DNA from 3 places in the Streptomyces sp. NPDC090994 genome. Region 2 is predicted to be linked to each of the others. Evidence: riboswitches for the same ligand, from Rfam matches in the RefSeq annotation. Region 2 holds a riboswitch; each other region holds the start of a gene.

Region 1 (4,307 bases), on a different contig from region 2:
AGCCCTGGGCCTTCCCCGCCCCCGAGCGCGGCACGCTCGGCAACGGCCTCACCGTCCTGCGCTGCGACCGCCCCGGCCAGCAGGTCGTCGCCGTCGAACTGTTCCTGCGGGCGCCCCTGGACGCCGAGCCGGCCGGTCTCGACGGCGTCGCCACCATCATGGCCCGCGCCTTCTCCGAGGGCACCGACAAGCACTCCGCCGAGGAGTTCGCCGCGGAACTGGAGCGCTGCGGGGCCACCCTGGACGCGCACGCCGACCACCCCGGCGTCCGCCTCAGCCTCGAAGTGCCCGCCTCCCGCCTCGCCAAGGCGCTCGGCCTGGTCGCCGACGCCCTGCGGGCACCCGCGTTCGCCGACAGCGAGATCGAACGCCTGGTGCGCAACCGCCTCGACGAGATCCCGCACGAGCTGGCCAACCCCTCGCGCCGGGCCGCCAAGGAGCTGTCCAAGGAACTGTTCCCGGCGGACTCCCGGATGTCCCGCCCGCGCCAGGGCACCGAGGAGACGGTCGCCGGCATCGACTCCGCGGCCGTACGCGCCTTCTACGAGAAGCACGTCCGCCCCGCCACGGCCACCGCCGTGGTCGTCGGCGACTTCACCGGCGTCGACCTCGGCGGGCTGCTCGACGACACCCTCGGCTCGTGGACGGGCTCGGCCGCCGAGCCGCGGCCCGTGCCCCCGGTGACCGCCGACGACACCGGCCGCGTCGTCATCGTGGACCGTCCCGGCTCCGTCCAGACCCAGCTGCTGATCGGCCGTACCGGCCCCGACCGGCACGACAGCGTCTGGCCCGCCCAGGTGCTCGGCACGTACTGCCTGGGCGGCACCCTCACCTCCCGCCTGGACCGCGTCCTGCGCGAGGAGAAGGGCTACACCTACGGTGTCCGGGCCTTCGGCCAGGTCCTGCGGTCCGCGCCCGACGGCACGGGTGCCGCGATGCTCGCCATCAGCGGCTCCGTCGACACTCCGAACACCGGTCCGGCCCTCGACGACCTGTGGAAGGTGCTGCGCACGCTCGCCGAGGGCGGGCTCACCGACGCCGAACGCGACGTCGCCGTGCAGAACCTGGTGGGCGTGGCGCCGCTGAAGTACGAGACCGCGGCGGCCGTCGCGAGCACGCTGGCCGACCAGGTCGAGCAGTACCTGCCCGACGACTACCAGGCGACGCTGTACCAGCGGCTCGCCGCGACCGGCACGGTCGAGGCCACCGCGGCGGTCGTCAACGCCTTCCCGGTGGACCGTCTGGTGACCGTCCTGGTGGGCGACGCGACGCAGATCAAGGAGCCCGTCGAGGCCCTCGGCATCGGCGAAGTCACCGTCGTACCGGCCGAGTAGACGGCGAGCAGACGGCGGAGCGGCGCCACGCGCGCGTGAAGGCCCCGGTGACCGGTGTGTCGCCGGGGCCGCCCTTTGCCCGAATTCGACGCATTGGGGCGAAGGTTGCCTGTCTGCCCTGTGGGATGAGCAACAAAAACCCTGTTGCGTTTGAGTCTTGAACGGGCGCCCGCTTAGCGTCTCCCAGGCTGTTCGTCAGGCAGTGCGCCGCACCCGCGGCACCGGACAGTCATCGCCGAGTCCCCGTACGGCGCGAGCCAGGGGAGCCGGGGACCCACCGCAGTCCCTGGGGTGAATCGGACGCCCGCGCGTACCGCGAGGGGGTCCGTAGGAGACCTTCCTGCTCCGAACCCGTCAGCTAACCCGGTAGGCGAGAGGGAAGGAAAGGACCAGCCTCTACATGGCGTTCACGCGCGCCACCGGGAAGCACCGCCGTCCCGGCCGGGTACACCGCACCACCGTCCGCGCGGCGGGTGTCGCGACCCTCACCACCACCGGCGTCCTCGGCACCCTCGCGGCCCCCGCGCTCGCCGCCGAGCCGTCCCCCGAGGACACCGGCCTCACCCCCGTCATCACCCTCGGCGACGCCGTGGCCGAGGAGGTCGAGGCCCAGGCCACCGCCCAGCGGCAGGCCGCCGAGGACGCCGCCGCCCGGGAGAAGGCCGAGCGGGCCGCCCGCGAGCGGGCCGCCGAGGCCGCCGAGCAGGCCCGCGAGGACAAGGAGCGGGCCGCCCGCGAGGCCGAGCGCAAGCGCCTGAACACCTACGTGGCCCCCATCAGCGGCTCGTACGTGTCCACCGCCTACCAGGCCAGCAGCGGCCTGTGGTCCTCCGGCACGCACACCGGCATCGACTTCCACGCCGCCTCCGGCACCACCGTCCACGCGGTCGGCGCCGGCACGGTCGTCGAGGCCGGCTGGGGCGGCGCGTACGGCTACCAGGTCGTGATCAAGATGCACGACGGGACGTACACCCAGTACGGCCACCTGTCGTCCATCGGCGTCTCCGTGGGCCAGGCGGTCACGCCGGGCCAGCAGATCGCCCTGTCCGGGGCGACCGGCAACGTCACCGGGCCGCACCTGCACTTCGAGGCCCGTACCGGCGCGGAGTACGGCTCGGACATCGACCCCGTGGCCTACCTCCGCTCCCACGGCGTCACCGTCTGACACCCCGCGACACCGAAAGCCCCGGCTCCCCGAGCCGGGGCTTTCTGCGTTGCGGGTGACCAAAAACAGACCAAAAAAAGCCAGGGAAACCGGCTCCCCTTCGGAAAGCGCGGCGCATTGCAATAGAGTCACTGAACACGCGTCAATCGTCGACGTTTCACGGGGATTAAGGCGGAGGTCGGTCATGCGTATTCCGGCGCACTCGGTGTGCACGGCGATCCGGGACGACATCGTCGCCGGTGTCTACGAGCGCGGCAGCCGGCTCACCGAGGAACTCCTCGCCCGCCGCTACGGCGTCTCCCGCGTCCCCGTGCGCGAGGCCCTGCGGACCCTGGAGGCCGAGGGGTTCGTGGTGACGCGGCGGCACGCGGGCGCGTGCGTGGCCGAACCCACCGAACAGGAGGCCGCCGACCTGCTGGAGATGCGGCTGCTCCTGGAGCCGCTCGGCGCGGCCCGGGCCGCCCAGCGGCGCACCGAGGCCCACCTGAAAGTGCTGCGCGGCCTGGTACGGCTGGGCCAGGAGCGGGCCAGGCGGGGCAACAGCGACGACCTGCGCTCGCTGGGCGGCTGGTTCCACGAGACGCTCGCCCAGGCCGCCGGCAGCGCGGCGATGACCTCGACGCTGACCCAGCTGCGGCACCGGATCGCCTGGATGTACACCGTGGAGGCGCCCGCCAGCCCGGTCGACACCTGGGCGGAGCACGGCGCGATCGTCGACGCGGTGGCCCGGGGCGACGGCGAACGCGCCCGGTCGCTCACCGCGCTGCACACCGAGCGGTCGACGGCCGCGCACCGCCTGCGCTTCGCCCCGGGCGCCGATCGCGCGGAGCGTGTGAGGAACTCGCAACGTGCCGTAAACATGCCGAGCCTGCGGCATTAACACGGGCGCCGTATACAAAGAGGAGTTATTCGGCGGGGTCTTTTTCTGCTGCCGTTTTATTGCCGTCCCCTGTTTTTTCTGCGGGGGTGCGGCTGATTTCGGGCGCCCGGATGCGGGTGCCGGCTATTGGGGGCCGGGCGCGGAAAAAGCGAAAGCCGTGCCGGCCCCGGAGGGACGGCACGGCTCGCCTTGGTGCGCGCGACGGCTCAGACGGTCTCCGGAAGCTCCTCGAGCCCCTCGGCGACCAGCTTCGCCAGACGGTCCAGCGCGGCGTCCGCGCCCTCGGCGTCCGAGGCGAGGACGATCTCCTCGCCGCCCTGGGCGCCCAGACCCAGAACGGCCAGCATGGAAGCGGCGTTGACGGGGTTGCCGCCGGCCTTGGCGATCGTCACCGGGACGCCGCTGGCCGTGGCGGCCCGGACGAAGATGGAGGCGGGGCGGGCGTGGAGGCCCTCGGCCCAGCCGACGTTGACGCGGCGCTCAGCCATGTGTTGCTGCCCTTCAGTTGTGCAGGCTTGTCTAGACCAGTCTTCCATACGGTGTTCCACCGGCCCGTTCCCGCTCGTCCCGCCCCGCTCCCCGCCCCGCACGGCCCCGGGCCGTTGTCGTACCCGAGCCGTACGCTGGGCCCCATGCAGAGCGCGTCGGACCGGCACGAGTACCCCGCCCACTGGGAGGCGGACGTCGTGCTGCGCGACGGCGGCACCGCGCGCGTGCGCCCCATCACCGCCGACGACGCCGAGCGCCTGGTCAGCTTCTACGAGCAGGTCTCGGACGAGTCCAAGTACTACCGCTTCTTCGCTCCCTACCCCCGGCTGTCCGCCAAGGACGTCCACCGCTTCACGCACCACGACTTCGTGGACCGCGTGGGGCTCGCGGCCCTGGTGGGCGGCGAGTTCATCGCCACCGTCCGCTACGACCGGATCGG
Region 2 (4,307 bases):
AGGCGTACTCCTCGGCGGCGTACGGCGTGAACAGCCCCTGTTCCGCCTCCAGGTTGTCGAAGGCGAAGCTGGACAGCGAGCAGGCCCGCAGAAGTTGGCGGGTGTCGGGCAGCGGACCCTGGCGCAGTACCGCCCCCTGGCAGTCCGACACCCCGAGGCCGATGGCGCGCCCCTGCCCCAGCGGTCCGCGCTCGTACGGCAGGAAACCGGCGCTCTCGCCGCCCTCGTACACCACCGCCACCCGCGCCGCCGGGCGGACCCGGCCCACGGCCTCGGTGAACTCCGGTTCCATGAAGGGGTTGCGAGGGGCGTGCGACTTGGCGCGCAGCTCCCGCCAGTGCTCCCGTTCCCCCTCGCCCAGTTCCTCCGGCCTCAGCACACGAATGCGTCCGCTGCTCAACTCGACCCCCCGATCAAGTCCCCCTGGACAGAAGGAACGTACCTCTGGGGCCCCTCGGAGCGGTAGAGAGCGGAGCATGTTGTTGCCAACCGGTGCACAGCGCTTCAACCGCCTTTTGCCGGTGATGCGTCAGGTTTCGGACATCGGCGTCGTGAACGTGCGCTTGACGACGGTGAGTCGGGGGCGCGCGACGTCCGTATTCTCTGATCATGAACCCCACCGCATACGCTCTCGTCGCCACCGACCTGGACGGAACGCTGCTGCGCGGCGACGACACCGTCTCCGAGCGGTCGCTCGCCGCGCTCGCGCGGGTGACCGGGGCCGGCGCGCACCACCTGGTGGTGACGGGACGCCCGGCGCCGAGAGTGCGCGCGCTCCTCGGCGACCTCGGCTGCGGGGGGCTCGCGGTGTGCGGACAGGGCGCGCAGGTGTACGACGCCGGCGCGGACCGGATGCTGTGGTCGGTCACCCTGGACCGGGAGCTGGCCGAGACCGCGCTCGGCAAGATCGAGGCCGAGGTGGGCGAGGTGTACGCCGCCGTCGACCAGGACGGGGTGGACGGGCTCACGCTGATCGAGCCCGGGTACTTGATGCCGCACCCCACGCTGCCCGCGGTGCGGGTCGGCCGGCGGGACGACCTGTGGACGGAGCCCATCAGCAAGGTGCTGCTGCGCCACCCCCGGCTGTCCGACGACGAGCTGGCGGCGACGGCCCGCGCGGTGGTCGGGTCGCTGGCGACGGTCACCATGTCGGGGCCGGGGACGGTCGAGCTCCAGCCGTGCGGTGTCACCAAGGCGACCGGTCTGGAGCTGGCGGCGGAGCGCCTGGGGCTGAGCCCGGAGCGGACGGTCGCCTTCGGGGACATGCCCAACGACATCCCGATGTTCCTGTGGGCGGCCCACGGCGTCGCCATGGCCGGCGCCCACCCGGAACTGCGGGCGGTGGCCGACGAGGTCACCCTGTCGAACGAGGACGACGGCGTGGCCGTCGTCCTCGAACGACTGTTCAGCTGAGGCGTGCTCGGGGCCTCGGCGGGTCGGGCTCAGTAGGCGCTGTAGACGTTGTCCATGGAGCCGTACCGGTCGGCCGCGTAGTTGCAGGCGGCGGTGATGTTGGCGACCGGGTCGTACATGTCCCAGGAGGTGCCTTCGACGTGGTAGGCGTCGAAGGTCGGCTTGATCACCTGGAGCAGGCCCTTGGACGGGGTGCCGTTGATGGCGTTGATGTCCCAGTTGTTGATCGCGAACTGGTTGCCGGACGACTCCCGCATGATGTTGCGGTAGATGCCGTTGTACGAGCCCGGGATGCCCTTCTCGGCCATGATGTCGAGCGACTGGCGGATCCAGCCGTCGAGGTTGTTGCTGTAGCCGTTGGCCGCGGTCAGGGCGGCCGTGGTGGTCGCCGTGGCCGAGTCGGCGGCGGGGGTGGCGGCCGGGGCGGCGGACGCGCTGGCGGCGCCGGCGACCGGCAGTGCCAGCACGGCGGCGCCGGCACCGGCGAGGGCGAGCTTGCGGACGAGACGGCTGGCGCCGGTGGCGTGCCGGAGACCCTTTGCGGGCATGGTGCGGTCCTCTCCATACGCCTGCGAGGTGAGCTGTCGGGTTCGGGCGGGGAGGTGCCCGGCCGTGCCCTGTCGGGCCCGGCTTCACCCCGAGCCGCTCCGGTCCTCCGGTGACGTCGGGTGACGTCCGGTGGCCGGCGCGGCGACTTACCTGGGTCCCCCGCTCCTGCCGTGAATGAGTCGGATGCGTGTGCGTCGGGCGGTGGCAGGATTCGGCGTCCGCTCGACAGGCCGGGAACGTATGCGACAGCACATGTCCGGAACAAGTGCCGGAATCACCTAACGTGCCTGTTGACCTTGGTCTGAGGCATTTGGGGTACTTGATCCTTTGCGAGTGGCAAGGGTCAACTGGCGTACGGGGCAAAGGGATGGGGGGTGCGCGGGCGGCGATGTGTGATCGGGTGGCGGCGTGAGTCAACTCACGGGCGGCTGCGAGTGGGGCAAATCGGGCAATCATGCCACTTGGGTTTTATTGGGGCTGGAGCAGAGGTCTGGAGCAGAGGTCTGGAGCGAAGGTCTGGGGCGGAGGTCTGGGGCGGAGGTCTGGAGCAGAGGTCTGGAGCGAAGGTCTGGGGCGGGAGTCTGGAACGGGGGTCTGTAGGCCGAATGGGTGACGTTCCCGGGTCGCGCGACGTTGGGAGGAGTGGTGGGATCTTCGATGGATTCCCGGTGGATCCTCGCTGGATCCTTGATGGAGCCCTGGTGGACCGGTGGTGGGGCCCGGCGGGGCCCGGCGGGGCCCGGCGGGGCGCGGCGGGGCGCGGCGGGGCGCGGCGGCTCGGGGGCGCCCTCAGGGAGCCTCCCGGGGGCCGGCGGGTCTCCGGGAGGCCCCAGAAGAACTCGCGGCGTCGGCGTGCCCCGGCCGCCCCGCCGAGTCGCCGTATGTCCGCTGATATCACCTGATCAAAAACATACAGTTCATGATCTGATACCGACCGGCCTGTAACGGTGGGCGCTATCGGTGATCGAAACGTGACCGGATACGCTGACTTGAGTGATGGCAGCGACCTATCGACCAGCCGTGTAACCGCGAGTAGACACCAGCAGACAGGAGACCCCTCGTGACCGTCGTCGGGCCGTTCGGGCTGAGCGTGCGGGACCAGGCTCTGGAAGCCGATGTCCAGGCCGGAATGGCGGCAGTCGAGGAAGGACTGCTGGAGGCAACCAAGAGCGAGGTGCCCTTCATCACGGAGGCCGCCCAGCACCTGGTGCGGGCGGGCGGCAAGCGGTTCCGGCCGCTGCTGGTGATGCTCGCGGCCCAGTTCGGCGACCCCGACGCCCCGGGCATCGTGCCCTCGGCCGTCGTCGTGGAGCTGACCCACCTCGCCACGCTGTACCACGACGACGTGATGGACGAGGCCGCCGTACGGCGCGGCGTACCCAGCGCCAACACCCGCTGGGACAACTCCGTCGCGGTCCTGACCGGCGACTTCCTCTTCGCCCGCGCCTCGCAGATCCTCGCCGACCTCGGTCCGGAGGCGGTCCGGGTGCAGGCCCTGGCGTTCGAGCGGCTGGTCACCGGCCAGATCCTGGAGACCGCGGGCCCGCAGGACGGCCGGGACCCGGTCGACCACTACCTGGACGTGCTGGGCGGCAAGACGGGCTCGCTGGTGGCGGTCGCCTGCCGGTTCGGCGCGATGATGTCCGGCGCCGACGAGACGGTCGTGGACGTCCTCACCCAGTACGGCGAGCGGCTCGGCGTCGCCTTCCAGCTCGCCGACGACGTGCTGGACATCGCCTCCGACTCCACCGAGTCCGGCAAGACGCCCGGCACCGACCTGCGCGAGGGCATCGCGACCCTCCCGGTCCTGAGGCTGCGCGAGCGCGCCACCCGGCTGGGGCTGGCCGAGGACCTCGCCCTGTGCGAGCTGCTCGCCTCCGACCTGACCGACGACGACCGGCACGCCGAGGCGCTGCGCCTGCTGCGCGCCCACCCCGCCCTGGACCAGGCCCGGCGGGACACCGTCCGCTACGCCGAGGAGGCCCGCGCGGCCCTGGCCCCGCTGCGGGAATGCGACGCGAAGACGGCGCTGGTGGAGCTGTGCGACGCGGTGGTGCACCGGGCCGGCTGAGCCCGTCCGGACGCCACCGTCCGCCCCCGCGTGCCACCGCCCCTAGGGGGAGGGGGAGTGCTCCGTGCGTGGGTGTCATACCGCAGCAGTAGGCGGAGTTGAGCCTGCGGTCTGACGCTTCCTGATGGCCGATTTGGTCAGATGGTCATCACGGAAAACAACACATCCTCACCAGTTCGGGTGAGAATGGCGGCTCAGGGTGGACTGGTGCGAGGTCGCGAACAGCCGCCGCCTACGACGGAGGTAGGGCACATGACACCGTACGAATCCGGGT
Region 3 (4,307 bases), on a different contig from region 2:
CGCTCGCCCGCGAGCTGAAGAAGGGGGACGTCGCCGCCCTGATCGTCGAGCCGATCCAGGGCAAGGGCGTGCACGAGGCGCCGCCCGGCTACCTGCGGGCCGCGCAGGAACTGCTGCACCGGCACAAGGCCCTGCTCATCGCCGACGAGGTGCAGACCGGCCTCGGCCGCACCGGCACCTTCTACGCCTACCAGCACGAGGCCGGCGTCGAGCCCGACCTGGTGTGCGTGGCCAAGGCGCTGTCCGGCGGGTACGTGCCCGTCGGCGCCACCCTCGGCAAGGACTGGATCTTCAGGAAGGTCTACTCGTCGATGGACCGGGTGCTGGTGCACTCGGCCAGCTTCGGGGCCAACGCACAGGCCATGGCGGCCGGGCTCGCCGTCCTGCACGTCATGGACGACGAGCGGATCGTCGAGAACGCCCGGGCCACCGGAGACCTGCTCCGCTCCCGGCTCGCGGCGCTCGTCGACAAGTACGAGCTGCTCGCCGACGTACGCGGCCGGGGGCTGATGGTCGGCATCGAGTTCGGCCGGCCGAAGTCGCTGAAGCTGCGCAGCCGCTGGACCATGCTCCAGGCCGCCCGCAAGGGCCTGTTCGCCCAGATGGTCGTGGTGCCGCTGCTCCAGCGCCACCGCGTCCTGACCCAGGTCTCGGGCGACCACCTGGAGGTCATCAAGCTCATCCCGCCGCTGATCGTGGGGGAGCGGGAGGTGGACCGGTTCGTGGACGCCTTCACCGAGGTCATGGACGACGCGCACAGCGGCGGCGGTCTGATGTGGGACTTCGGCAAGACGCTGGTGAAGCAGGCGGTGGCGCATCGCTGAGGAGACCCCCGCCGGGATTCACCGAGATTTTGCCTGTGGGGCAAAAAATTTGCCCCACAGGCAAAGCTGCGGCTGAATGGAGGCATGAGCCCCTCGGAAGCCTCCGGAGCCCCGGAAGCCGGGCCGGCGGCGGAGCTGCCCGCCGTGGCGCCCCAGCTCCGCGAGCTGCGCCGCCGCGCCTCCCTCACCCTGGAGGCCGCGGCCCGCGCCGCCGGGCTCTCCCCGGCCCACCTCTCCCGGCTGGAGACCGGGCAGCGCCAGCCCTCGCTGCCCATGCTGCTGGCGCTGGCCCGTATCTACGGTACGACCGTCTCGGACCTGCTCGGCGAGACCGCCGCCGAGCGGGACGCCGTCGTGCGCGCCGCCGACGTGGAACCGACCGCCGCGGGCGGCTGGACGTACTGGCCGGCCGGCGCCCCCGGCCGCGGCATGCAGGCCCTCAGGGTCCAGGTGCCGTACGGCTCGCAGGGCGACATCGTGCGGGTGCACCCCGGCGAGGAGTGGCTGTACGTGCTCGGCGGGCGGCTGCGGCTGCGCCTGGGCGACGCCACACACCTGCTCACCAGCGGGGACAGCGCGCACTTCGACTCGCTGACCCCGCACCGCATCGCGGCGGCTGACCCCGACGGGGTCGAGCTGCTGTTCGTCCACACCCTGCTGCAGAGCCCCACGGCCACGCTGTGCCTGGGGCCGCCCACCGGAGGCACGCCATGAGTGACATCGAGGAGAAGTTCCCCCGCGCCCTGTGGGTGCGGCTCATCGTCTACATCGCCGTCGGCCACGTCTTCGCGGCCTTCGTGTACCTGCTCTTCGAGGTGGGCGCGAAGTGACGGCCCGGGCGTTGCGAGGACGTCCTAGTCGAGGAACCGGTCGCGCAGCCGGTCCCGGGTCCGCGGAGTGATCCGCAGGCCGCGCTCCAGATAGGTGTCGACGTCGCCCCAGGTCCGCTCGATCGTCTCGAAGGCCGCCGTCAGGTATTCGGCGCGCGCGTCGAACAGAGGGCTGAGCAGTTCCATGACCTCGGGGGAGTAGGCCGAGTCCGCGGAGCCGCTGCGCTTGACCTGGTAACGGCGGTGCTTCTCGTTGGACTTCAGGTAGTCCTCGACGATCGCCTCCCGCTCGACGCCCAGTGCGAGCAGCGTCACCGCGATGGACAGGCCCGCGCGGTCCTTGCCGGCCGCGCAGTGCATCAGGGCCGGGACGCTGTCCTCGGCGAGCGCGTGCAGTACCCGGGAGTGCTCGGCGGTGCGGTCCGTGATGATCGAGCGGTACGAGGCGATCATCCGCTCCGCGCCCTTGCCGTCCGCGAGGATCTCCCGCAGCTGGTCCAGGTCGCCGTCGCGGACCATCTTCCAGAACTCGGCGCCGTCGGCGGGGTCGGACAGCGGCAGGTTCACATTGCGCACGCCCGGCAGGGTCACGTCGGGGCCTTCGAGCTTCTGGTCGGCCGCGTTGCGGAAGTCGAAGACGGTGTGCAGGCCCAGACCCGCGAGGAACGCCGCGTCCTCGGCGGTCGCGTGGGCGAGGTGGCCGCTGCGGAACAGCACGCCGAACCGCACCCGCCGTCCGTCCGTGGCCGGCAGGCCGCCCACGTCACGGAAATTGCGTACCCCGGCCAGCTCCGGCTCGGTCGACGGGACCTGTTGCGTCACGAGGACTCCTCCCATTCGGCTCCGCTGCCGCTGCTCGACGGCGGGTGCGCCCGACGATACGGCATTCCGACCCCCGAAAGAGTCCTGGTTGTCCCTCTGCGTGACTTCTGATGCGTCTGTCCGAATTGGAGCTTTCTCCCCAACTCGCTCTGGAATAAAAGTCGCTGGCGCGGGCCCGCGTGAGCAGCGTCATATCCGTGACCGTACGTCGTGCCTCATGTTCACGTAATACAGGCGCTTTTCAAGGGTGTTCGACTTCGGCGCAATTCCCGCCATCGACGGAGGGTGACGGATCTTTCCTCCAAAGGATCATGTGAAACACCTTCACCGGGAATCCCTCGCTTGTCCCTGTGCGTCCTGGTCCCTTACGTTCACCACCGATCCGGACGGACGCCTAATCCTGCCGCCGCCCGGAGACCACACCCACTCACCACCCGTACGCGGCAGGAGCGGGGGACCCACAGGTACGACCGCCTGTTCCGGTTCCCGGGACGGCTAGGGGTAAAGCCGCGCCCTTCCGGCGCGGCCGGGCAGCTCCAGCCCGCACCCGACAGCTCACCTCGCAGGCGCCGGAGAGGAATTCGTCATGCCCGCGAAGGGTAAGCACCGCCGTACCAAGACCCAGCGCCTGACCCGCACCCTCGCCGTCGCCGGAACCGGCGGCGCCGCACTCGCCCTGCCGCTGCTGGGGGCCGCCGGCGCCCACGCCGCTCCCGCGCAGTCCGCCTCGGCACAGTCCGCCGCCGTGAAGGACGCGCGGACGTACACCGTCCGCTCCGGTGACTCGCTGGCGAAGATCGCCGATGCCGAGAACGTCAGCGGCGGCTGGAAGAAGCTCTACGAGGACAACCGCGACGCCGTCGGCGCCGACCCGTCGCTGATCCGTCCCGGCCTGAAGCTCACCCTCGGCGGCAAGACCGCGGCGAGTGCCGACACCGCCGCCGACACCAAGGGCACCAAGGACACCACGGACGCCGCGGAGAAGAAGACGGCGCAGCCCGCGTCGGACACCTCGGACACCTCCGACACCTCGGCCACCGCGGACAGCTCCGCCGGGTTCGTGGCCCCCGTCGACGGCGGCACCGTCGGCACCCCGTACCACCAGTCGGGCAGCATGTGGTCCAGCGGCTACCACACCGGCACCGACTTCGTCGTCCCGACCGGCACCTCGCTGAAGGCCGTCGGCGCGGGCACGGTCGTCACCGCCGGCTGGGGAGGCGCGTACGGCAACCAGGTCGTCATCAAGCTCGCCGACGGCACCTATGCCCAGTACGCCCACCTGTCCTCGCTCTCCGTCTCCAGCGGCGACTCCGTGACGGCGGGACAGCAGATCGGTCTCTCCGGCGCCACCGGCAACGTGACCGGCCCGCACCTGCACTTCGAGATCCGCACCACGCCGGACTACGGCTCGGACATCGACCCGCTCGCCTACCTCCGGTCGAAGGGCGTCTCCGTCTGACGCCGCCCGCCGCGCGCCCACCGAAGGCCGGACCCCGATCCCCGGGTCCGGCCTTCGGTGTTGTCCCAGGGAGCGGGGCCCACTTATTCCGGAATTGGCCAACACTTTAGGAGTGGCCTTTCTCACCGCCCGTCAACCCCTTCCTACGGTCGCGTAGGTCACAATCCAAGGTGAATCATGGGCCGACGTGGCAGACGATTCGAAGAGTGACAAGAGAGCAGTGATCGGGTCGTACGTGGCGGTGGGGGACAGCTTCACCGAAGGTGTCGGTGATCGCGGCCCCGACGGGGCGTTCGTCGGCTGGGCCGACCGCTTCGCCGTTCTGCTCGCGGACCGGCGGCCCGAGGGCGACTTCACGTACACCAACCTCGC

The links. A riboswitch is a leader RNA that binds a small molecule or an ion and turns the genes downstream of it on or off. The one in region 2 is predicted to bind cyclic di-AMP.
Region 1: linked by a shared signal. The riboswitch ahead of ACIQR3_RS24025 (M23 family metallopeptidase) and the one ahead of ACIQR3_RS03820 (transglycosylase SLT domain-containing protein) in region 2 are both predicted to bind cyclic di-AMP.
Region 3: linked by a shared signal. The riboswitch ahead of ACIQR3_RS28190 (LysM peptidoglycan-binding domain-containing M23 family metallopeptidase) and the one ahead of ACIQR3_RS03820 (transglycosylase SLT domain-containing protein) in region 2 are both predicted to bind cyclic di-AMP.

The regions. Positions count from the first base shown of each region.
Region 1 is NZ_JBIVWS010000012.1:111,896-116,202, forward strand. It holds gene ACIQR3_RS24020 (M16 family metallopeptidase) at 1-1,334, shown strand, start outside; cyclic di-AMP (ydaO/yuaA leader) riboswitch at 1,558-1,722, shown strand; gene ACIQR3_RS24025 (M23 family metallopeptidase) at 1,735-2,499, shown strand; gene ACIQR3_RS24030 (GntR family transcriptional regulator) at 2,684-3,379, shown strand; gene ACIQR3_RS24035 (HPr family phosphocarrier protein) at 3,586-3,867, opposite strand; gene ACIQR3_RS24040 (GNAT family N-acetyltransferase) at 4,012-4,307, shown strand, end outside.
Region 2 is NZ_JBIVWS010000001.1:801,021-805,327, reverse strand. It holds gene ACIQR3_RS03830 (GNAT family N-acetyltransferase) at 1-379, opposite strand, end outside; gene ACIQR3_RS03825 (HAD family hydrolase) at 610-1,413, shown strand; gene ACIQR3_RS03820 (transglycosylase SLT domain-containing protein) at 1,443-1,961, opposite strand; cyclic di-AMP (ydaO/yuaA leader) riboswitch at 1,966-2,154, opposite strand; gene ACIQR3_RS03815 (polyprenyl synthetase family protein) at 3,023-4,033, shown strand; gene ACIQR3_RS03810 (outer membrane lipoprotein carrier protein LolA) at 4,286-4,307, shown strand, end outside.
Region 3 is NZ_JBIVWS010000017.1:49,919-54,225, forward strand. It holds gene ACIQR3_RS28170 (aspartate aminotransferase family protein) at 1-824, shown strand, start outside; gene ACIQR3_RS28175 (helix-turn-helix domain-containing protein) at 909-1,538, shown strand; gene ACIQR3_RS28180 (DUF6126 family protein) at 1,535-1,654, shown strand; gene ACIQR3_RS28185 (tyrosine-protein phosphatase) at 1,679-2,476, opposite strand; cyclic di-AMP (ydaO/yuaA leader) riboswitch at 2,898-3,058, shown strand; gene ACIQR3_RS28190 (LysM peptidoglycan-binding domain-containing M23 family metallopeptidase) at 3,063-3,935, shown strand; gene ACIQR3_RS28195 (SGNH/GDSL hydrolase family protein) at 4,156-4,307, shown strand, end outside.